Regions from separate parts of the Brotocaccenecus cirricatena genome, predicted to be linked through region 2. Evidence: riboswitches for the same ligand, from Rfam matches in the RefSeq annotation. Region 2 holds a riboswitch; the other holds the start of a gene.
The links. A riboswitch is a leader RNA that binds a small molecule or an ion and turns the genes downstream of it on or off. The one in region 2 is predicted to bind thiamine pyrophosphate.
Positions count from the first base shown of each region.

Region 1: another riboswitch for thiamine pyrophosphate. It lies ahead of thiT (energy-coupled thiamine transporter ThiT); the one in region 2 lies ahead of thiM (hydroxyethylthiazole kinase).

Region 1 is NZ_JAJEPW010000032.1:4,444-16,100, reverse strand. Features, by position in the region: gene selD (selenide, water dikinase SelD) at 1-579, shown strand, start outside; gene LKD37_RS10795 (hypothetical protein) at 748-1,368, opposite strand; gene LKD37_RS10790 (hypothetical protein) at 1,404-1,805, opposite strand; gene LKD37_RS10785 (hypothetical protein) at 1,846-2,535, opposite strand; gene LKD37_RS10780 (hypothetical protein) at 2,755-3,135, shown strand; gene LKD37_RS10775 (peptidoglycan-binding protein) at 3,148-4,491, shown strand; gene LKD37_RS10770 (hypothetical protein) at 4,541-4,816, shown strand; tRNA gene LKD37_RS10765 (tRNA-Gln) at 5,039-5,112, opposite strand; gene thiT (energy-coupled thiamine transporter ThiT) at 5,234-5,794, opposite strand; TPP riboswitch at 5,862-5,972, opposite strand; gene recJ (single-stranded-DNA-specific exonuclease RecJ) at 6,242-8,341, shown strand; gene LKD37_RS10750 (RelA/SpoT family protein) at 8,338-10,542, shown strand; gene dtd (D-aminoacyl-tRNA deacylase) at 10,585-11,037, shown strand; gene LKD37_RS10740 (MBL fold metallo-hydrolase) at 11,107-11,657, shown strand, end outside.
Region 2 is NZ_JAJEPW010000037.1:16,626-28,282, reverse strand. Features, by position in the region: gene cytX (putative hydroxymethylpyrimidine transporter CytX) at 1-489, opposite strand, end outside; gene thiD (bifunctional hydroxymethylpyrimidine kinase/phosphomethylpyrimidine kinase) at 486-1,283, opposite strand; gene LKD37_RS11720 (HAD family hydrolase) at 1,376-2,032, opposite strand; gene thiE (thiamine phosphate synthase) at 2,029-2,670, opposite strand; gene thiM (hydroxyethylthiazole kinase) at 2,657-3,478, opposite strand; TPP riboswitch at 3,544-3,653, opposite strand; gene LKD37_RS11705 (PF20097 family protein) at 3,702-3,944, opposite strand; gene dusB (tRNA dihydrouridine synthase DusB) at 4,076-5,044, shown strand; gene LKD37_RS11695 (hypothetical protein) at 5,076-5,258, shown strand; gene LKD37_RS11690 (hypothetical protein) at 5,421-6,122, shown strand; gene gpmI (2,3-bisphosphoglycerate-independent phosphoglycerate mutase) at 6,232-7,743, opposite strand; gene tpiA (triose-phosphate isomerase) at 7,767-8,540, opposite strand; gene LKD37_RS11675 (phosphoglycerate kinase) at 8,599-9,792, opposite strand; gene LKD37_RS11670 (tRNA (cytidine(34)-2'-O)-methyltransferase) at 9,827-10,315, opposite strand; gene LKD37_RS11665 (DapH/DapD/GlmU-related protein) at 10,580-11,657, shown strand, end outside.

The DNA of each region.
Region 1 (11,657 bases), on a different contig from region 2:
GTGCACCCCAAGCGGGTGCTGACCAACAGCGGCGCAAAGCCCGGGGACGTCCTGCTGCTGACCAAGCCTTTGGGCGTGGGCGTGCTGACCACTGCCGCCAAGGCGGGGCTGGCGGAGCCTGCGGTGATGGACCGGATCTATCGCCAGATGGCCGCCCTGAACCGGACCGCCCGGGATATCATGGTGAAATACCGGGTCCACAGCTGCACCGACGTGACGGGCTTTGCCCTGCTGGGCCACGGCTTCGAGATGGCCCAGGGCAGCGGCTGCACCGTGCACATCCAGAGCGGCAACGTGCCCTTCCACCCGGAGGCCTGGGACCTGGCCGCCATGGGCCTGATCCCCGCCGGGGCCTACCGCAACCGGGATTACGCCGAAAAGGGCGTCACCGTCCGGGGGAACGTCAGCCGCACCATGCAGGACCTGCTGTATGATCCCCAGACCAGCGGCGGCCTGCTGATGGCGGTGGACCCCGCCGACGCGGAGGCCTGCCTGCGGGAGCTGCGGGACAGCATCCCCGCCGCGGCCCAGGTGGGCTACGTCACCGGAAAGGACGAAAACTGGCTGATTCTGGAATAAACGAACCCCCTCCGGCATGGCCGGAGGGGGTTGTGTTATATCAGAGGGTTCGCGGCATGGTTATTGGAGCAGCCACGGCATATAGCGCTTTAGGTACTTGAGGTTGAATGCCCTGGATTCCTCCGCGAAGTCCGTCAAGGGCTGTAGACTCCCCTTGGCCAGGCAGTCCTAGGCTACGAAGGCCGTCATGGGTTTCCATACCCGCCAATAGTCCCGTTTCAGCTTTTCCGGAGGGACATCCTGATCATAGTCACGTTTATTGATATAGGTTGAATTTTTCAGAGCAGCCCATGTCATGGCCTCATCGCCGATTTCATACCGAAGGCAGGGACGCTCCGGACGATCGACCTCAGCGGGAGATACTTTCAGGATGTCTGCCGGTGTCCGCACTTCGTTCAGGGCGTTAAGAGCACATTCCATCTGCCAGTAGAGGTCCTGAGATTTCATCCAAACCGCTGTGCCGCCATAGGGACCCGCCACACGACACATTTCCGGATCGCCAAGCTTGTACCTTCCGAGCATGTCACAAAAATAACCGGCAATGTAGCCCCGTATATTGGACTGGCGATAGTTGCACCATAGGTATTCTGACAGCGTTTGTGCGTAATACTCCACCCGCAGGTCTATGGTCAGATACTCGTAAAATAAAGCGATCTGGAGGATATTTCCATCTACCAGGCGCAGCCACTCTGTATGGTCCTTATAGGGATGGAACCCGTTATCCCACATTTTCTGCGCGAAGGTGCGCTGGACCAGCGCATCAATTTGCGGTATGTTTTTTCGTGACATCTGCTTTCCTCCTATATCTTCCCAGCGGTAAAAACTCACCCATCGCGGCTTAAAGCCCGGATAAGAAATCTTTTTGTCTTTGAGCCGATTTCGTGCTCGCCCTCAAAATAAGCCAGGTTGGCCTCATTGAAAACCATCAGCGCAGGGCCGTTTCCAATGGTCGATTGGATCGCATCCTCAACGGGAGCGTAGGTCCCGTCGATGGATTCTTCGATTGAAATCACATAGCACAACCTGCCGCACCCCTGTCTTTTCAGCTCCGAACGGATATCACTTCCGGGAGAGAACTCCTGGCGGCCGGTGCGCCTGAAAAACGACTCGTCCAGCTTCCAGATGTATGAATGCCTTTTTGATGATTGCAGAGCGTATAAAGCGCGGTCCTGGCGCGCCTTTGAGAAGTACCTCCGTACAATTTCCTTTTCCACAGCCGCGTCCATGCCAAAGCCCCCTTTTACAATGATCAGGTGTATGCTGTTTCTATTTCAGCAGCCACGGCATATAGCGCTTTAGGTACTTGAGGTTGAACTCCCTGGATTCCTCCGCGAAGTCCGTCAAGGGCTGTAGACTCCCCGTGGCCAGGCAGTCCTGGGCTACGAAGGCCGTCATGGGTTTCCATACCCGCCAATAGTCCCGTTTCAGCTTTTCCGGAGGAACATCTCCCTGAAAGTAATAGGAAGTAGGGCACTTGACATTCTCCAAGGCTTTCCACACGCCATCCATATCACCAGCATCATACCAAAGGCAAGGCCGCCTATGAAAAACGAGTTCTCTTTCATGGGGATAAGATAGAATATCCTGGGCCGTATGGATCGTGTTCAATGTTTCAATAGTGTACTGCAACTGCATATTTAAATCATTATTTGTGCATATATAACGACAGTTCTCATCATATTGTGCACTGGCATTCCGATAAAAATTTAACGAATAGGATGTCATGTCTGTCTGGTTGCGATAATTGCACCACATGTACTCTGACAGAGTCTGGGAGTAAAAGAGAATTTCTGGCAGTGTATATCCAGAACAAAGGATGATCTGCATGACATTTCTATTCACCACGCGAACCCATTCAGTGAAGTCGCGAAGGGCAAAAAAACCGTTAGCTTCCAATGTATCCTTCCAGTGCAGTGCCATGAAAATATTCATTTCCTTCAAATACGGATTTCTCATACATGTATCTCCCTTCAAATTCATTCACTGCGCTATGGGAAGAATGAAATTATCAGAAAATTCCAATTTTCGGGTATATTAACGTATCTGTTGGAATTATAGCAAAAAAACACAGAGTTGGCAATCCTATATTTTACAAATCCACACAGAAAAAAGGCGTATTTTTCCCGGGCCGGGGGCATATACTGAGGGGAAGTTTCCAGGAAAGGATGTATGTCTATGTCCGATTTTTCCCAGCATGTGCCCCTGTCCACGTTTTTGCAGGCCCACCCCGACCAGGGGAGTCTGCGGGTGCAGGTGGCCTCCGGCGGCGGGACATTTCCGGTAGCCGGGGCAAGGGTGGAGGTATACCGGCGGTTCGGGGGCCAGACCCACACGTTTTACCGGGGGCTGACCGATGAATCGGGTATCGTTCAGGGCATCGCCCTGCCGGCCCTGCCCGCCGCCTGGTCCCAGGCGCCGGACACCGCCTCCATCAGCGGCACCGGTTACCTGGTGTCGGTGCGGCACCCCTTGTTCGTGCCCCAGGAGGACCGGGAGGTCACGGTGTATGCCCGCATCGAATCCATTCTGCCGGTGATGCTGGAGCCGGTGATATAAGGGGGGAGCGCGATGCCTGCAACGCCTGTGGTCCCGGAGACCATTACCGTACACCTAGGCCCGCCGGGGTCCGGCGCACGGAACGTGGAGGTGCCCTTTGCCTCCTACATCAAGAACGTGGCGTCCCACGAAATTTACCCCACCTGGCCGGAGAGCGCCATCCGGGCCAACATCCTGGCCCAGATCTCCTACGCCCTGAACCGGGTGTATACCGAGTATTACCGCACCCGGGGATACGACTATGACATCACCAGCACCACCCAGTATGACCAGGCCTATGTGGACGGCGGCGACGTTTTCGAGAACATCAGCCAGATCGTGGACGACAGCTTCAACAACTATATCGTCCGGCAGGGCAGCGTGGAGCCGCTGTTTGCCCAGTTCTGCGACGGAGTGCGGACCCAGTGCGGGGGACTGTCTCAGTGGGGCAGTGTGGACCTGGCCCGGGACGGCATGAACCCCTATGAGATTCTGCAATACTACTACGGAGGGGATATCAGCATTGTGTTCAACGCCCCGGTAGGGGGGAACGTGCCCTCCTATCCCGGGCGCCCTCTGCGCCGGGGGGACGTGGGCAACGACGTGCTGCTTCTCCAGCGGCAATTGAGCCGCATCCGCCGGAACTATCCGGCCATTCCGGAGATACCGGAGCCGTCCACGGTGTTCGACGTGCCCATGGAGGAGGCGGTGAAGTCCTTCCAGCAGATCTTCAACCTGACCCCGGACGGCATCGTGGGCAAGGCCACCTGGTACAAGATCAAGCAGATCTATAACGGCGTCAAGGGCCTGTCGGAGCTGTCCGGCGAGGGGCTGACCATCTCCGAGGTGCAGAGGCAGTATACCGAGGCCCTGCGGCTGGGGGACAGCGGCCTGGCGGTGCGGACGGTGCGGTTTTTCCTGGCTTTTCTGGGGTATTTCCTGCCGGAGCTGCCGCCCATCCGGCTCAGCGATGTCTTTGACCAGGAGATGCTGGACGCCGTGTACGCCTTCCAAAGCTACGCGGGCCTGACCACCGACGGGGTGGTGGGCCGGGATACCTGGAACGCCCTGCGGCGGGCCTATGAGGACGTGCTGGAGGACCTGCCGGAGGACTATCAGCAGTTTGCCCGGGAGATTTATCCGGGGCGGTTCATCGTCCTGGGGGACCGGGGCGACACGGTACTGTTTTTGCAGCAGCAGCTGAATCGCATTGCGGCCCAGGACCCGGATATTCCCGCCGTGGCGGAGGACGGCATTTTCGGCCGGGGTACCCAGGCCGCTGTGCTGGCCTTGCAGCGAAAGCTGGGCATCGACCCCACCGGGGCCGTGGGCCCTGTGCTGTGGGCGAAGATCGTCACCCAGGGGGCGGGGTACTGATAATAAAACAGAGGCGGCAGACGAAATCGTCTGCCGCCTCTGCGGCGTTATGGGATCAGAACAGCCGGTCCAGAAATTTGTCCACCAGGGCCATGGTGTCCCGGTTGATGCCGGACTGTCCGGCCTGGCGGATGACGGTCATATGCTGATTGCTGGCGGGGTCCGTGATCAGCCGGAAGTCCGCGCCGGGCAGTTCCGCCCGGCGGGCATACAGGGAGCAGCCGCCGCAGGGGACCTCCCGGTCTTCGCTGCCCTGGAGGAGCAGGGCCGGTACGCCGCTCTGGAGGCCCCGGACGGCGGACAGGTCCGCATATTTTCCGAATAGGAGCCGCTGCCCTCAGCGGCCCGGGAATCCCTATGAGAGAACCATGGCAAAAAGAAAAGACCCTCAGCTTTTGCTGAGAGTCTTTTTGGCAGCGGGAGAAGGATTCGAACCCCCGGCGCAAGCGCCGGGAGCTGCGCCCGGATTGAATTTGTGTGAGGGTCCGAATCCCTATGACAGAACCATGGCAAAAGAAAAAACTCCCAGCATAAGCTGAGAGTCTTTTGGCAGCGGGAGAAGGATTCGAACCCTCACATACGGAGTCAGAGTCCGCTGTGCTACCTTTACACAATCCCGCTATGTTCCTGACGAACAAAACTTATTATACTCGTTTTCCGGCGTTTGTCAACACTTTTTTCCCGGCTTTTGAAAAAATTTTCCGGGGGCGGTTTGGCCCGCCCCCGGAGAGGGTAAGAGACGTTACGCCGCCAGCAGGTCTGCCGACGTGAAATACTTCCGCAGCGGCTTATACAGCAGGGCAAACACCACTAGGCACAGAACGATGCTGGGCAGCATGTAGCTTCCGTTATAGATCAGGGAGTAGATCCAGGGGCTGGTCATGGGCTTGCCGAGGAACGTGTCGGGCATCCACTTGCCCCACACAAAGACGCCGATGAGGAAATGCGCCAAAAAGCGCAGCACGCCGCCGATGAGCGTGCCATAGTAAACGCTCCACTTGCGGCGGGACAGCAGGCCCGCGCCAAAGCCCAGTGCCACAAAGGCGATGAAGTAGTCGCAGATGATGGTGGTCCAGTCAACGGAGAACTTGTTGCCGATGAGGTAGGTGATGGTGCCGTACACCAGGCCCGCCAGAGAGCCCCAGCCGCAGCCGTACCGGGCGGCGAACAGGATGATGGGCAGCATCTCCAGGGTGATGGAGCCGCCGTTGGGGAACTCATAGAGCTTGATGAGGCTGAGGATCTCCGCCATGGCGATGAAGATGGCGGCCTCGCAGATCATGCGGGTCTTGTTGATTTTCATGTGTGATTTCTCCTCTTTGAAAAAATATCCGCATCGCGGGCCCTGGAGGCGTGGCAATGCGGAAACAAAAGCCATATTCTCGCATTCCTACGCCGGCATTACCCGGATCAGGTTCGAGGGACCGGACGGCGATACGTCTCATCTCAGCCAGCTTGCGCCAGCACCCCTTGGATTGTGAGGATATTCTATCACGGCTGTCGTTTTTTGTCAAGCCCTCAGCATACCGGCGCGGTATATGCGTCTATTCTACGCCGGTATGCCCTTCGGGGATAGGCGGGTTTTCTATCCGGATGTGTCCGTTTTATAGGTCCGGGTTTCCGGCTGTCTCCCGCAGGCGCACACCGGCTGGCAAAATCCCCGAAAATCCAACGTCCGCCCCTTGTCAAGTCATTCGGTGTTTGCTATAATAAAATATTATTTGCAGTACCGGGAAAGGGGTGTCCTGTCATGAAATACCAGCAGTGGAGCATACCGGAGCTGCCCGCCGGGGCAGTGGACCGGCTCACCGGGGCCGGGTACCCCTATCTGGTGTCCTCGGTGCTGGCCTCCCGGGGGATCACCACCCCGGAGGAGGCCGCCGCCTTCTTAGAGCGGGACCGGGACCTGCCCTATTCCCCCTTTTTGATGAAGGACATGGACAAGGCCGCCCAGCGGGTGAGCCGCGCCCTGGCCGGCGGGGAAAAGATCGCCGTTTTCGGCGACTATGACGTGGACGGCATCACCGCCACGGTGATCCTGGTGGACTATCTCCTGTCCCGTGGCGGCGACGTGGTGCACTATATCCCCCGCCGCATCGAGGATGGCTACGGCCTGGGAAGGGACGCCATCCTGTCCCTGCACGGGCAGGGGGTCCGCCTGCTGGTAACGGTGGACTGCGGCATCACCGGCGTGGAGGAGGTGGCCTACGCCAACTCCCTGGGCATGGACGTGGTGGTGACGGACCACCACGAGTGCAAGGAGGAGCTGCCCCCGGCCTGCGCCGTGGTGGACCCCCACCGGCCCGGCTGCGGCTATCCCTTCAAGCACCTGGCCGGCTGCGGCGTGGCGCTGAAGCTGGTGCTGGCCCTGGGGGGCGAGAGCCGGGAGGAGGCCCTGCTGTCCCGCTACTGCACCCTGGCCGCCATCGGCACCGTGGCCGACGTGATGCAGATGTCCGGCGAAAACCGCACCATCGTGTCCCGGGGCCTGGCGTCCATCAGCCGGTCGGACTTCATCGGCCTCCACGCCCTGCTGCATGAGGCGGGCCTGTCCGACAAAACCGTCACCTCCGTGCAGATCGGCTTCGTCCTGGCCCCCCGCATCAACGCCGCCGGGCGCATGGGCGCGGCGGACATGGCGGCGGACCTGCTGCTGTGCACCGATCCCCACCGGGCGGAGCACCTGGCCCGGGAGCTGTGCGCCCTGAACCGGGAGCGCCAGGCCGTGGAGCAGGAGATCTACTCCCAGGCCGTGGAACAGATCGAGGAGACCCCGCCCCAGGAGCGCAGCGCCCTGGTGCTGGCCTCCGACACCTGGCACCAGGGGGTGGTGGGCATCGTGGCCTCCCGCCTTTCGGAAAAATACGCCTGTCCCAGCTTTATGATCCACCTGTCCGGCGGCACCGGCAAGGGGTCCTGCCGCAGCTGGGGCGGGTTCAATCTGTTCGCCGCGCTGGAGGCCTGCTCCGACCTGCTGCTGGGCTTCGGCGGCCATGAGCTGGCGGCGGGCTTTACCATTGAAGAAAAGAACATCCCCGCCTTCCGGCAGCGGATGAACCAATACGCCAGCCGGTTCCGGGGCGGCAAGGCCCCGGTGTCCTGCCTGCAGGTGGACGTGCCCATCGGCCAGGCGGGCCGGGTGAACCTGGCGGAGGTGGAGGCCCTGGACGCCTTAGAGCCCTACGGGGCGGGCAACGCCCGGCCGGTGTTCTGCCTGCGGGGCGCCACGTTGGACCGGCTTCAGAACGTGGGCCAGAACCGGCACCTGAAGCTGCGCCTGACCAAGGGCAGCGCCCAGTTTGACGGCATCTTCTTCTCCGCCGTGGCCCAGACCTGCGGCGTGGCCCCCGGCGACCGGGTGGACGCCGCCTTCTATCTTCAGATCAACGAGTTCCGCAGCAGCCGCACCGTCCAGATGCAGATGGTGGATATCCGTCCCTCCCTTACCGGCAGCACCCGGGAGGAGGAGTCCCTGGAGCTGGTGGACCGCTGCCTGCGGGGGGACGAGCTGCGTCCCCGGGACGCCGTGCGCCTGCTGCCCTCCCGGGACCAGTGCGTGAGCCTGTGGCGGGCCCTGCAGCACGCGGTGCCCCCCGACGGACTGGAAACGGACTATCTGCCGCTGCTGCGGCGGCTGTCCGGGGCGCTGCAGGGGGCGGAGCCCTTTTTGCGGACGGTGCTGTGCCTGGAGGTGTTCCGGGAACGGGGCCTGCTGCAGTGCCGCCGCCTGGGCGACAGCATAAGCCTGCATCTCACCAGCCAGGGCAAGAAGGTAGCCCTGGACCGTTCGGAATATCTGCTGCACCTGCACCGGGCGCTGGACACATCACGAGGAGGGGGACGCTTATGACAATGGAAGAACGATACCAACGCCTGGAGGACACGGTGCGGGCCTATAACCCCACCGCCAGCTTCGACAAGATCCGGGCCGCCTATGAATTTGCCGCCGCCGCCCACCAGGGCCAGCTGCGCAAGGACGGCTCACCCTTTGTGACCCACCCCCTGGCCGTGGCCCAGATCGTGGCCGAGGAGCTGCACCTGGACTCCGAGTCCATCGAGGCCGCCCTGCTCCACGACACCATTGAGGATACCTCCGCCACCCACGAGGACATCGCCAAGCAGTTCTCCCCCACGGTGGCGGACCTGGTGGAGGGGGTCAGCAAGCTGACCCGGGTCCACTATACCTCCAAGGCCCAGGAGCAGATGGAGAATCTGCGCAAAATGCTGCTGGCCATGTCCAAGGACATCCGGGTGATCCTCATCAAGGTCTCCGACCGGCTCCACAATATGCGCACCATGGAGTACCAGACCCCGGAGAAGCAGAAGCAGAAGTCTTTCGAGACCCTGGAGATCTACGCCCCCATCGCCCACCGCCTGGGCATGCAGAAGATGAAGTGGGAGCTGGAGGACCTGTCCCTGAAATACCTGGACCCCATCAGCTACCGGGAGATCGTGGACGCCCTGGACGAGAAGGCCACGGAGTACGACGGCTTCATGTCCTCCATCCACGACCAGATCACCCAGCGCCTGGAGGAGGCCCATATCGACGGCTATGTCTATGGCCGCATGAAGCACCCCTACTCCATCTATCGCAAGATGTACACCCAGAACAAGTCCCTGGACGACGTGTATGACCTGTTCGCCTTCCGGGTCATCGTGGACACGGTGTCCGACTGCTATTACGTTCTGGGCATCATCCACGACCTGTACAAGCCCGTGCTGGGCCGGTTCAAGGACTATATCGGCACCCCTAAGCCCAATATGTACCAGAGCCTCCACACCACCGTCATGGGCCAGAACGGCGTCCCCTTCGAGGTGCAGATCCGCACCAAGGAGATGCATGAGGTGGCCGAATACGGCATCGCCGCCCACTGGAAGTATAAGCAGAACGGCCAGGGCGGCGGCGACGAGGGCCGGTATGAGTGGGTCCGCCGCCTGCTGGAGAATCAGGAGGGGGCCGACGCCGAGGAGTTCATCCACTCCCTGAAGGTGGATATGTTCGCCGACGAGGTGTTTGTGTTCACCCCTCGGGGCGACGTCATCAACCTGCCTGCCGGGGCCACCCCCATCGACTTTGCCTATAACATCCACTCCGCCGTGGGCAACCACATGGTGGCCGCCAAGGTCAACGGCCGCATCGTGCCCTTCGACTGCCGCCTGAAAAACGGCGACATCGTGGAGGTGGTCACCTCCCAGTCGGCCCACGGTCCCAGCCGGGACTGGGTGAAGATCGCCCGGTCCAGCAACGCCCGGTCCAAGATCCGCCAGTGGCTCAAGCGGGAGCGCCGGGACGAAAACGTGGTCACGGGCCGGGCCTCCTTCGAGTCGGAGCTGAAGCGCTGCGGCGTGTCTTTGAAGGAGCTTACCAACGACGAAAACCTCCCCGGCATCCTGAAAAAGCTCACCTATAAGAGCCTGGACGACCTGTACGCCGCCATCGGCTACGGGGGCATCAGCAGCCTGAAGGTCATCGGCCGCATCCGGGAGGATATCCAGCGCATTCTCCACCAGCACCAGGAGGAGCGCCAGGCGGAGGTGCCGCTGGAAGGCCGCCCCGATGCCACCCGCCCCGCCGTGCCCAAGCGCACCCACAGCGAAAAGGGCATCATTGTGGAGGGCCTCAGCAACTGCCTGGTGAAGTTCTCCAAGTGCTGCACCCCCGTCCCCGGGGACGACATCGTGGGCTTCATCACCAAGGGCTACGGGGTGTCCGTCCACCGGAGGGACTGTCCCAACGCCGACCCGGCCCGCCGCCGTCCCGATGAGGAGGGCCGCTGGATCAAGGTGTCCTGGGCCGAGGACGTGGAGGGCACCTTCCGCACCACCCTCCAGGTGGTGGCCAAGGACCGCATCAACCTCATCGTGGATATCTCCACGGTGCTCTCCTCCACCAAGACCCATGTGGCCTCCATGAACGCCCGCTCCACCCCCGACGGCTTCGCCCTGATCACCCTGGATACCGATGTGTCCAGCAGCCAGCAGCTGAAAACCGTCATGCGCCGCATCGAGCAGATTTCCGGCGTTATGCGGGTCACCCGCCCGGCGGGCTGAGAAAAAACACAATATATTAACCGAAAAGGAGACTATATTACCATGAGAGCAGTGCTGACCCGCGTGAAAAGCGCCTCCGTATCCGTGGACGGCAAAACCATCGGCAGCATCGGCCCCGGCTTCCTGATCCTGCTGGGCATCACCCATGACGACACCGAGGCCCAGGCCGTGAAGCTGGCGGACAAACTGACGGGACTGCGGATCTTCGAGGATGAGGACGGCAAGATGAACCGTGGTCTGGAAACCGTCAACGGTGAAATTCTGGTGATCTCCCAGTTCACCCTGTACGGCAACTGCCGCAAGGGCCGCCGCCCGGACTTTCTGGCCGCCGCCCGGCCCGAGGTGGCCATCCCCCTGTATGAAAAGTTCGTGTCCCTGTGCCGGGAAAAGGGCATCCATACCGAAACCGGCGAGTTCGGCGCCGAGATGCTGGTGGAATCCGTCAACGACGGACCTCTGACCCTGGTGGTGGACACGGACCAGCTGAATGCGTAACGTATTCCACATTCTTCCGGGCGGACGCCGCTGTCCGCCCGCTTTTATCCTGAATAGGAGGTTGAACCCATGAAAATTGATTCCATTATGGTGGGCCCCATTATGACCAACTGCTACCTGCTGAGCGACGAGACGGCAGGGGTCTGCGCCCTGATCGACCCCGGCGACGAGGCCCCCCGGGTGCTGGACATGGTGGCCAGGTCCGGCTGCCAACTGCAGTATATCCTGCTGACCCACGGCCACTTTGACCACACCACCGCCGTGCGCCCCATCTTAGAGCAGTACCCGGATCTGCCGGTGTACATCAACGAAAAGGACGTGGTGGACGGCCGGGTGGGGGACATGGAGCTGGTGTTTTCCCGGCTGCCGGAGCACAACCAGCGGTATTATCACGACGGCGACACCCTGACTCTGGGGAGCCTGACTGTCACCGTGCTGGAGACTCCGGGCCACTCCAAGGGCTCCGTGTGCCTGGTGGCGGAGGATGTGATCTTCTCCGGCGACACCCTGTTCCGCTGCTCCTGCGGCCGGACGGACTTCGCCGGCGGCGACTATCGGGAGATGCTGCAATCCCTGGCCCGCCTGGGGAATCTGCCCGGGTCCTACCGGGTCTACCCCGG
Region 2 (11,657 bases):
GGCGCTGCCGGAGAAGAAGATCACCTTGCACAGCACCAGGGTCAGCACAAACAGGGCGGCCATGGTGATCTTGTTGATCCAGCCCAGGTCGGTGACGCCCACCACGATCCACAGGATGATGAGCCCGCCGATGACCAGGCACCACACCCAGCGGCCAACATCGAAAATGCCGCCGATGGCCAGGGCGCCGTCATAGATCATGATGGCGGTCCAGCCCACCAATTGCAGCACGTTCAGCAGGGCGAACAGCAGGCCGCCCTTCTGGCCGAAGCTCATTTTCACGGTCTCCATGGCGCTGCGGCCGGTGCGGCCGCCGATGAGGCCCGCCAGCAGCATCATGCCGCAGCCGATGACGTGGCCGATGAGGATGGCCAGCAGGCCCTTGCCCATGCCCAGAGGGGCGAAGGCCGTGCCGGTGAGGATCTCCGCCAGGGATACGCCTGCCCCGAACCAGATCAGGGCGTTCTGAAAGGTGGAGGTCTTTTTCATTCCGCAAAGCCTCCCTTCAGGTCAAACATGTGGTTCATGGGGCCGGAGCCGCGGCCCAGGTCCAGCATGGCGGCCAGCGCCCCGGAGATATAGGCTTTGGCCCGCTCCACGGACCGGTCCAGGTCATAGCCCTTGGCCAGGTTGGCGGCGATGGCGCTGGACAGGGTGCAGCCGGTGCCGTGGGTGTTGGGGTTGGGGATGCGCCGGCCCCGGAACCACTTGCCGCTGCCGTCCCGCCACAGTAGGTCGTCGGCGTCGTTGATCTGGTGGCCGCCCTTGCACAGCACGGCGCAGCCATACCGCTGGCTGATGGTCCGGGCGGCGGCCTCCATGCCGGCGGCGTCGGTGATGGTGAGGCCGGAGAGGATCTCCGCCTCGGGAATGTTGGGCGTCAGGACCGTGGCCAGAGGCAGCAGCTGAGAGGTCAGGGCCTGGATGGCGTCGTCCCGCAGGAGCTTTGCGCCGGAGGTGGCCACCATGACGGGGTCCACCACCACCCGCTCCGCGCCGTACTGCCGGAGCTTTTCCGCGATGACGGCAATCAGCTCCGCAGAGGAGACCATGCCGATCTTCACCGCGTCGGGGACGATATCCGTGAATACGGCGTCCAGCTGCTCCGCCAGGAAATGGGGGGTGGACTCCAGAATATCCGTGACGCCGGTGGTGTTCTGGGCCGTCAGGGCCGTGACCGCGCAGGTGGCGAATACGCCGTTGGCGGTCATGGTTTTGATATCGGCCTGAATCCCGGCGCCTCCGCTGGAATCGCTTCCGGCAATGGTCAATGCTGTTTTCATGCTCATTTCTCCTTTCGATGTTAACACAGCACAGTTTTATAACGCGATGCAAGGTGGTGCCCCCAATGCACCGCGAAGGAACACATTTTGATTCAGTTTTCGTTATTCAGCCGCTCCCAATGGGCGGGGAGCCGGGCCAGGGAGGTGAGATATACCTCCGCCGCATTCCGCAGGCCCTGCTGATCCGCCTCGCCGTTGGCATCGAAAATGCCCACGGTGCGATAGCCCGCTGCGGCGGCGGTTTGCAGGGCATAGAGGGAGTCCTCCGCCACCAGGCACTGCCGGGGCGGCACGCCCTGGGCCGCCAGGTGATAGATATCCGGCCGGTGCTTGCTGACGCCCAGCTCGCCGGTGGTGTAAATGGCCCGGAAATACGGCAGAAGGCCCAGCCGCTCCAGAGCCCGGGTCACATGGGTCCGGGGACTGGAGGTGGCGGCGGTGACGGTTACGCCCCGGTCCCGCAGAAAGGCCAGAGCCGTCCGGGCTCCGTCCTTTTCCGGGACCTCGTTATAGTAAAAGTCCCGCAGCATGGCGGAGAGGTCTGCCAGCACGTCCTCTTCCGGCGGCAGGGGATAGTGGGTCCGGAGATAGTCCGCCCCCTGCTCCATGCTCATGGAGAACAGAAGCTCCCCCAGGCCCGGCTCCGGCGTCAGCCCCCGGTGCAGCAGATACCGGGCTCCCAGGTCCCTCCAGATGGACATGGAGTCCAGCACCACGCCGTCCAGGTCGAATATGGCGGCGCGGATCATGAGCGCAGCATCTCCTCCGTGGCGGCCTTCAGGTCAAGGCTCGCCCGGCGGATGTCCGCCGCGCCGTAGATAGCGCTGATAACGGCGATGCCGCAGATGCCGCTGCCGGAAAGCTGAGACACATTGCCGAGGCTGATGCCGCCGATGGCCACCACGGGAATGGACACGGCCCGGCAGATGGCCTGCAGGGTGTCGTAGGACACGTCGTCGGCGTCGTCTTTGGAGCCGGTGGGGAACACCGCCCCCACCCCCAGATAGTCGGCCCCGTGCTTTTCCGCCAGCAGGGCCTGCTCCACCGTCTGGGCGGATACGCCGATGATCTTGTCCGGCCCCAGCTTCCGCCGGACGTCCAGGGCCTCCATGTCGCTCTGGCCCACGTGGACGCCGTCGGCGTCCATGGCCAGGGCGATGTCCACGTTGTCATTGACGATGAAGGGAACGTGATAATCCCGGCACAGGGCCTGAAGCTCCCGGGCCTCCGCCAGGAAGGCGGGCTCCGCCAGGGACTTTTCCCGCAGCTGCAGCATGGTGACGCCGCCCCGGAGGCTCTCCTCCACCACGTCCCGGAGGCTGCGGCCATTGAGCCAGTGGCGGTCCGTTACGGCGTACAGCAGCAGGTCCTGCTCAGCGCACTTCATACTTGGCCCCCTTGTCCAGCGCGGCGCCGTCCATGTTGTAGATGGCGTCGATGATGCGGTTGCGGTAGGTGGAGTTGCCGTCCCCCGGGGCCATGCGGCTCCAGCCGGTCTCACCGGCCAGACCCATGGCGCACACGGCAGCGGCGGCGGCTTCCAGACGCCGGTCGGGGTTGGCCACCACAAAGGCGGTCATCATGCCGGACAGCTGGCAGCCGGTGCCGGTGATTTTACCCATCTCCGGCCGGCCGTTGCGGATGACAAAGCAGCGCTGGCCGTCGCTGACCAGGTCGATGGCCCCGGTGACGGCCACGATGGCATGGCTGCGCTGGGCGAAGTCCTTGACAAAGGCCACGGCGGAATCCAGATTCTCGTCGGATACGGCGTCGGACACGTCGGCGTCCACGCCACGGGTTTTGCCGCTGCCCAGGGCCAGGGTCTTGATTTCGGAGATGTTGCCCCGGATCACGGTGAAGGGCAGCTGCTCCATCAGGTCCACGGCGGTGTTGGTGCGCAGGGCGGAGGCGCCGGCCCCAACAGGGTCCAGCAGCAGCACATGGTGCAGCTGCGCCGCCTTCTTCCCGGCCCGGTGCATCCCCTGGATGCTCCGCTGGTTCAGGGTGCCGATGTTGATGTTCAGACCGCCGCAGATGGAGGTGATGTCCTCCACGTCCTCCGGCTCGTCGGACATAATGGGACTGCCGCCGCAGGCCAGCAGAATGTTGGCCACGTCGTTGACGGTGACATAATTGGTGATGTTGTGGACCAGCGGCACGGTTTTGCGCACGTTGTCCAGGCAGATTCCCAGCATAGAAATACACTCCTTACAGCAAAAAATGCGGACATGCCAAAAAAGGCATATCCGCATGGCTTGGAGCGTGTGCGTCGGTATGTCCCTACGTTGGCATTATCCAAATCAGGTTGAAGGGTCTGGGCGATGACAGCCCACTCTCAGCCCGCTGCGGCGAGCTCCCCTGTTGACGTAGGGTATGATAACACCAATTTTCGGGTTTTGCAAGGGGAAATTTGGAATTTTATAGCGGGAGATGGCGAACGGAGTAGTCCAGGATGATTTTTTTGCAGCGAGGGCAGTTGAATGCTTCCGCAGCTGCGCCGCCGAAAACGGACGAACCGGAATCCGCCAGCGTGATGGCATCCTTCTTCAGCCCGGCCAGCGCAGCCACAGCACCGGCTTCCCGGGACCAGTATACGCCGTCCCGGCTCTGGATGACGCCCGGGGTCATTTCTTCCCCGCAGAAGGGACATTTCATCGGCATAGAGACACCTCCATAATCATCAGATTGGCGAGATTGTAGCATAAAACCGGGGAAAAAGCAAGAAAGGCTTCCTTTTTGAAGCAATCTGTGATATACTGGGCGAAAAATACCCGAAAAGGGAGGGATGCGGGATGAAAATCGGAACGGTGGAGGTGCCCTCGCAGCTGGTGCTGGCCCCCATGGCGGGGGTGACGGACCTGGCCTTCCGGCTGATCTGCCGGGAGCTGGGGGCGGGCCTGACGGTCACGGAGATGGTCAGCGCCAAGGCCCTGTGCTATCAGGACAAAAAGAGCCGGGGCCTGCTGAAGCTGTCCCCCGGGGAGCACCCGGCCAGCGCCCAGATTTTCGGCAGCGACCCCGTGTGCATGGCGGAGGCGGCGTGTATCGCGGCGGAGATCTCCGGGGCGGACCTGATCGACATCAACATGGGCTGCCCGGTGGGGAAGATCGTCTCCAACGGCGACGGCAGCGCCCTGATGCGGGACCCGGAGAAGGCCGCCCGGATCGCCCAGGCGGTGGTGGAGGCCTCGCCGGTGCCGGTGACGGTGAAAATGCGCCGGGGCTGGGACAAGGGCAGCATCAACGCCGTGGAGCTTTCGCAGATGCTGGAGCAGGCGGGGGTGTCGGCCCTGGCGGTCCATGGCCGCACCCGGGCCCAGATGTACGCCGGGCAGGCGGACTGGGTCACCATCCGCCAGGTGAAGGCGGCGGTGTCCATTCCGGTGATGGCCAACGGCGACGTGTTTTCGGCGGAGGACGCCGTGAAGATCCTGCACTTCACCGGGGCCGACGCCGTGATGATCGGCCGGGGCTGTCTGGGCAATCCCTGGCTGTTTCAGCAGGCCCAGGCGGCGCTGGAGGGGCAGCCCATCCCGCCGCTGCCGCCCCTGGCCCAGCGGTGCGACACCGCCGTGCGGCAGATCGAGCTGGCGGCCCGGGACAAGGGGGAGCACATCGCCATTCTGGAGGCCCGGAAGCAGTACGCCTGGTATCTCAAGGGCGTGCCCCACGCGGGATATTACAAGGAGCAGATCGTGCGCATGAACACGCTGGAGGATATGTACCGGATTACGGAGGGCATCCGCCGGGACCTGATATAAGGCGGGCCCAAGGAGGAAAAGGAGGAATTCTATGCACAAGAGAAAGCAATGGATCGTGGCGGCGGGGTTGGCCCTGTGCGGGCTGCTGCTGGCTGCGCTGACCCTGGGACGGCCCCGGGATGTTCCCGAGACAAGCCGGGACAGCGCGCCCTGGCCGGTGGTGCGGGTGGTCCCCGCCTGGAACGGCCTCCAGGCGGAAAGAAACGTGTACTGACCCGGCTGGGAGAGAATGCAATTTACTTAAAATCGTGCATAAAATTAGCTAAATGCAAAAAAAACGGCCACCTCAATTGACAAAACCGCTGCGGGTATGGTATGCTGAAAACAGCATACCATACGAAGTAAACCACAGGGAACAGGAAAGGAGAACCAGACGATGAAACGCAGGATTTTCACTTTTCTGCTGGCGGCGGCGCTGGTGCTGCTGACCGCCTGCTCTGGCCGGGGGACAGAGCCTCCCGTCCGCATCGGGGAGGCCATTGGCGAGGCGTCCCTGCTCAGGTCCTATTCCGCTGCGGAGGCTTTTCAGGAGGCCGACGCCGTGGCGCTGGTCCGGGTGGGCGACTGGCTGGGAGAACAGGATGGGGGATTTCCCATCACCTTCTACAAGGCCGCCGTGGTGAAATCCTACAAGGGCGATCTGCCCCGGGAGTTTACCTTGATGCAGAACGGCGGGTCCGCAGGGACCTATGAGGACTATCCGCTGTATACCTGCGGCAATGAGCTGCTGGTGTTTCTGCGGAAGGCCGACGCCGACTATCCCGACGCCTATCAGAGCGTGGGCAGCTTTTCCACCGTGCTGTATGCCGCCGACGCGGTGGACGGCACCCGGTATTATCTGGACCGGTTCGGCCTGATGAGCATGCGGGAGCAGGAGACCGGGGATTCCGCCTTGGAGCAGCCGTTGTCCCGGATGCCGGAGGACACCGTGAAGGAGCTGCGGGCAGACCTGGAAAAGACAGACGCCCTGCTGGCGGAGAGTCTTTCCTCCGGGGAGCGGAAGAATAGTTCCTTTGAAGCCTATGTCTATACCCAGGACGCCCTGGAGACCCTGTTCGCATCGCTGAACCAGGGGTAAGGCCCCGCCCTGCGGGATATATTGTTGGAGGATCACCGCCAATACACACCAAACGCCAAAATAACACACTCCCGGCCGGTGGTCGGGAGTGTGTTATTTTAACGATGATTTACTTCACGATCAGCGTCTGGCCGTCCATCTCCTGGGGGGCGGCCAGGCCCATCACATCCAGGATGGTGGGGGCAATATCCGCCAGGCGGCCCGGACGCAGCTGGGTGCCTGCGCCGCACAGGATGAAGGGCACCAGGTTGGTGGTGTGGGCGGTCATGGGGCTGCCGTCGGGCTGGAGCATGACCTCGGCGTTGCCGTGGTCAGCGGTGACCATGGCGATGCCGCCCATCTTCAGGGTGGCCTCCACCACCCGGCCCACGCACTCGTCCACCGTCTCCACGGCCTTGACGGCGGCCTGGAGAACGCCGGTGTGGCCCACCATGTCGCAGTTGGCGAAGTTCAGGATGATGACGTCATACGCGCCGGAGTTGATGCGCTCCACGCACTTGTCGCAGACCTCCCGGGCGCTCATCTCGGGCTGGAGGTCGTAGGTGGCCACCTTGGGGGAGGGCACCAGCACCCGGTCCTCGCCGGGGTACTGCTTCTCCACGCCGCCGTTGAAGAAGAAGGTGACGTGGGCGTACTTCTCCGTTTCGGCGATGCGCAGCTGGGTCATGCCCATGGAGCTGAGGTACTCGCCCAGGCCGTTTTTCACCGGGATCCGGGGCCAGGCCACCAGCACGTTGGGCATGGAGGCGTCGTACTCGGTGTTGCAGACGTAGGTGGTGGGGAAATACTCCCGCTGGAAGCCGTCGAAATCCGGGTCCACAATGGCCCGGGTGATCTCCCGGGCCCGGTCGGGGCGGAAGTTGAAGAAGATGATGCTGTCGTTGTCGGAAATGGTGCCCTCCGGGTCGCAGACCACCGGCTCCATAAACTCGTCGGTGACGTCGTTGGCATAGGACTGGGCCACGGCGTCCACGGGGTCGGGATTCTGGATGCCCTCGCCATAGACCATGGCGTCGTAGGCCAGCTGCACCCGCTCCCAGCGGTTGTCCCGGTCCATGGCGTAATACCGGCCCATAACGGTGGCGATTTTGCCCACGCCCAGGGCCCGGCACTTGTCCCGGCAGGCGGAGACGAAGTCCTTACCGCTGGTGGGGGACACGTCCCGGCCGTCCAGGAAGGCGTGGACATACACCCGGGTCAGGCCCTTGTTCTTGGCCATTTGCAGCAGGGCATACAGGTGCTGGATGTGGGAGTGGACGCCGCCGTCGGACAGAAGCCCGTACAGGTGCAGGCTGGAGCCCTTTTCCAGGCAGTCGTCCATGGCCTTGTTGTAGGCAGCGTTTTCAAAGAAGCTGCCGTCGTCGATGGCCCGGGAGATCCGGGGCAGATCCTGGAACACCACCCGGCCGCCGCCGATGTTGGTGTGGCCCACCTCGCTGTTGCCCATCTGCCCGGCGGGCAGACCCACGTCCAGGCCGCTGGCGGACAGGGTGGTGTGGGCATATTCGGCGAAAAGCCGGTCCAGCTGGGGCGTCCGGGCCAGGCTCACGGCATTGCCGGGGCCGGGGCCGGTGAGGCCGAAGCCGTCCATGATGATCAGGGTAGTAGGCGCCTTGTTCATTGCGGAACCTCCTGTCGTTTCGCTTAGTCCTGGTTGGCGGCGTTGATGATCTCCACAAAGTCGGCAGGCTTCAGGGAAGCGCCGCCGATGAGGCCGCCGTCGATATCGGGCTGGGCCAGCAGCTCCGCCGCGTTGCCGGGCTTCATGGAGCCGCCGTACTGAATGGTGATGGAGCGGGCGATGCGGGCCCCGTACAGATGCCGCACGGTGGTGCGGATGGAGGTGCAGACCTCGGCGGCCTGCTCGGCGGTGGCGGTCTTGCCGGTGCCGATGGCCCAGATGGGCTCATAGGCGATGACGCACTTGCGCAGCTTCTCGGCGGGGACGCCGGCCAGGGCGGACTTCACCTGCAGGGCGATGAGCTCCATGGTGATGCCCAGCTCCCGCTGCTCCAGGCTCTCGCCCACGCAGATGATGGGGTGCAGCCCGGCCTCCAGAGCGGCCAGGACCTTCTTGTTGACGGTGAAATCCGTTTCGCCGAAATACTGGCGGCGCTCGGAGTGGCCGATGATGACGTATTTGACGCCCAGGTCCTTGAGCATGTCGGCGGACACCTCGCCGGTGTAGGCGCCGGACTTTTCATAGAACATGTTCTGCGCGCCCACGGAGATGCGCAGGTCCTTGAAGGCCTTCAGGGCGGCGGGGATATTCACGAAGGGGACGCACACCACCACGTCGCACCACTTGGCGCGGGGCATGATGGCCTTGATGTCGTCGGCAAATTTCTTGGTATCGCTGGCGGTCATGTTCATTTTCCAGTTGCCGGCGATGATGGTCTTGCGGTATCTGCGATTCATAGCGATTCTTACTCCTCTTATCTATATTTCAAAAGGGTGAAAAGTTTCCCCTTTGGTGTCATTTATCCAGCAGGCAGGCCACGCCCGGCAGCTCGATGCCCTCCAGGAACTCCAGGGAGGCGCCGCCGCCGGTGGAAATGTGGGTGATCTTATCGGCGAAGCCCATCTGCTCCACGGCTGCGGCGCTGTCGCCGCCGCCCACGATGGTGATGGCCCCGCTGCCGGCCAGGGCCTGGGCCATGGCCCGGGTGCCGGCGGCGAACTTCTCAAACTCGAACACGCCCATGGGGCCGTTCCACACCACGGTGCCTGCGCCCCGGACGGCGGCGCAGAAGGTGCGGATGGTCTCGGGGCCGATGTCCAGGCCCTCCATGTCGTCGGGGATGGCGTCGGTGGGGACCACCAGGCTGTCGGCGTCGGCGGAGAACTCCGCCGCGGCCACGGTGTCGGTGGGCAGCAGCAGCTGCACGCCCCGGTCCTTGGCCTTCTGGATCATCTGAAGGGCATAGTCCAGCTTATCCGGCTCGCACAGGCTCTTGCCGATGGAGCCGCCCTGGGCCCGGGCGAAGGTATAGGCCATGCCGCCGCCGATGATGATGGTGTCGGCCTTTTCCAGCAGGTTGTTGATGACGCCGATCTTGTCGGACACCTTGGCTCCGCCCAGCACCGCCACGAAGGGACGCTTGGGATTCTCCAGAGCGCCGCCCATGATCTCCAGCTCCCGGGCCACCAGCAGGCCGGACACGGCAGGCAGGAAGGCTGCCACACCGGCGGTGGAGGCGTGGGCCCGGTGCACGGTGCCGAAGGCGTCGGAGACGTACAGCTCCGCCATGGAGGCAAGCTCCCGGGCAAACTCCGGGTCGTTCTTCTCCTCCCGGGGGTCAAAGCGCAGATTCTCCAGCAGCATGATCTGGCCGCCCTGCAGGGCCGCCGCCTTGGCCTTGGCGTCCTCGCCCACGATGTCCTGGGCGAAGATGACCTCCTGGCCCAGCAGCTGGCTCAGATGCTCCGCCACCGGGCGGAGGGTCAGGCTGTCCTTCCACTGGCCCTTGGGCTTGCCCAGGTGGGAGCAGGCGATCACCGCCGCCCCACGCTCCAGCAGATACCGGATGGTGGGAAGGCTGGCCACGATGCGCTTGTCGCTGGTGATGGCGTGGGTCTCCTTGTCCTGGGGCACGTTGAAGTCGCAGCGCAGCAGGATCTTCTTGCCTGCCACGTCCACGTCCATGATGGTTTTCTTATTGTAATTCATATCGGTCGCTCCTTTATGAAAATAATACGCGGGATCAATCGGCCATTTCGCCGCAGTGCAGCAGGCCGGGGAAGCCCTGCTGGCGCAGAGCCTCATAGGTCAGCACCGCCACGGAGTTGCTGAGGTTCAGACTCCGGGCCGGGGAGACCATGGGCAGGCGGATGCAGCGGTCATAGTGGGCCAGGCGGAACGCCTCCGGCAGGCCCGCCGTCTCCTTGCCGAAAAACAGCCAGCACCCCTCCCGGAACCGGGCCTGGCAGTAGTCCTGGGGGGCCTTGGTGGTGGCCAGCCACAGGTCCTCCGCCGCCTCCGGGCGCCGCAGGAAGAAATCCTCCAGGCTTTCGTAGTCATACACGGACACCAGGTGCCAGTAGTCCAGTCCGGCCCGCTTCACGGCCCGGTCTGATATGTCGAAGCCCAGAGGGCGGATCAGGTGCAGGTCGCAGCCGGTGGCGGCACAGGTGCGGGCGATATTCCCGCAATTCTGGGGGATTTCCGGCTCAACCAGAACAATATGCACCATTTTCCCGTCCCTCCCTTCGGCCTTTGCCTGACATGACCAGCCTATTGTAATGCAATTCCCTAAAGAATGCAACCGGAAATTGTAAATTTTGGGCATTTTTTCTTAAAACGACAAAAAACCATCTGTGAATTGTATGGGATTTCCGGATTTTGCAGCAGATTTTGCAGACCGGAAAAATTATTGCCAGAAAAAAACGCAAAAATACTGGATTTTCACGCAGAGCATGATATAATGGGATGGATTATAGAAAGGGGGATGGTTCCCGTGAATTGTGAAATTGCGATTTTTGACCTGAAGGGTGCTCTGGCCCCCCAGGATCAGCCGCTGATGCTGCAGCCTGTTCTGTTCTGCCCGGTGCTGACCTGGGCGGCGCAGGAGCTTATGGACTGCGGCGTGCAGCGGTATTTTATTGTCTGCCCGGAGAAGTGGCGTCAGGAGGTCCTGGACGACCTGCCGGGCTGTGATGTGACGTTTTTTGACCATGCAGAGGCGGCCCTTTCCGCCGCCGGCGGGGACGTGGTAATGGTCCCCGGGCCGGTGGTGCCGGTATACGGCCCGGAGGACGGACGCAGCGTGTATGCCGCCGACAGCCAGGTGCTGCTGGCCCGGCTGCGGGCTGGGACCCCTCTGACCGACTGCCCGGCGGAGGCGGCAGGCGTCCGCTCCCTGTGGAGGCCCCAGGCCCTGGCCCCGGCCTTCCGGCCCTTTGACTCGGCGGCGGCGCTGACGGCGGCCATGCCGGACGCCCGGGAGCTGATCCTGCGGCGGCTGGCGGAAAACGGCGTCACCGTGGTGGACCCCGCCGCCACCTATGTGGACCCCCGGTGCTCCGTGGCCCCGGGCGTCACCCTGCTGCCGGGGACCATCCTGCGGGGACACACCGCCGTGGACCGGGACAGCGAGATCGGTCCCAACTCCATGCTCCGGGACTGCCGGATCGGCCAGCGCACCACCGTGAATGCCTCCCAGCTCAATGACAGCACCGTGGGAAGCGACACCACCGTGGGGCCCTTCACCTATGTGCGGCCGGGGTGCACCATCGGCGACCACTGCCGGGTGGGGGACTTTGTGGAGGTGAAGAACTCCGTCATCGGCGACGGCACCAAGATCAGCCACCTGACCTATGTGGGCGACAGCGACGTGGGCCAGCGGGTGAATTTCGGCTGCGGCACCGTCACCACCAACTACGACGGCCACAAAAAGTTCCGCTGCACCATCGGCGACGACGTGTTCCTGGGCTGCAACACCAACCTCATCGCGCCGGTCACCGTGGGGGACCGGGCCTATACCGCCGCCGGGTCCACCGTTACCGACGACGTGCCCGATGGGGCGCTGGCCATCG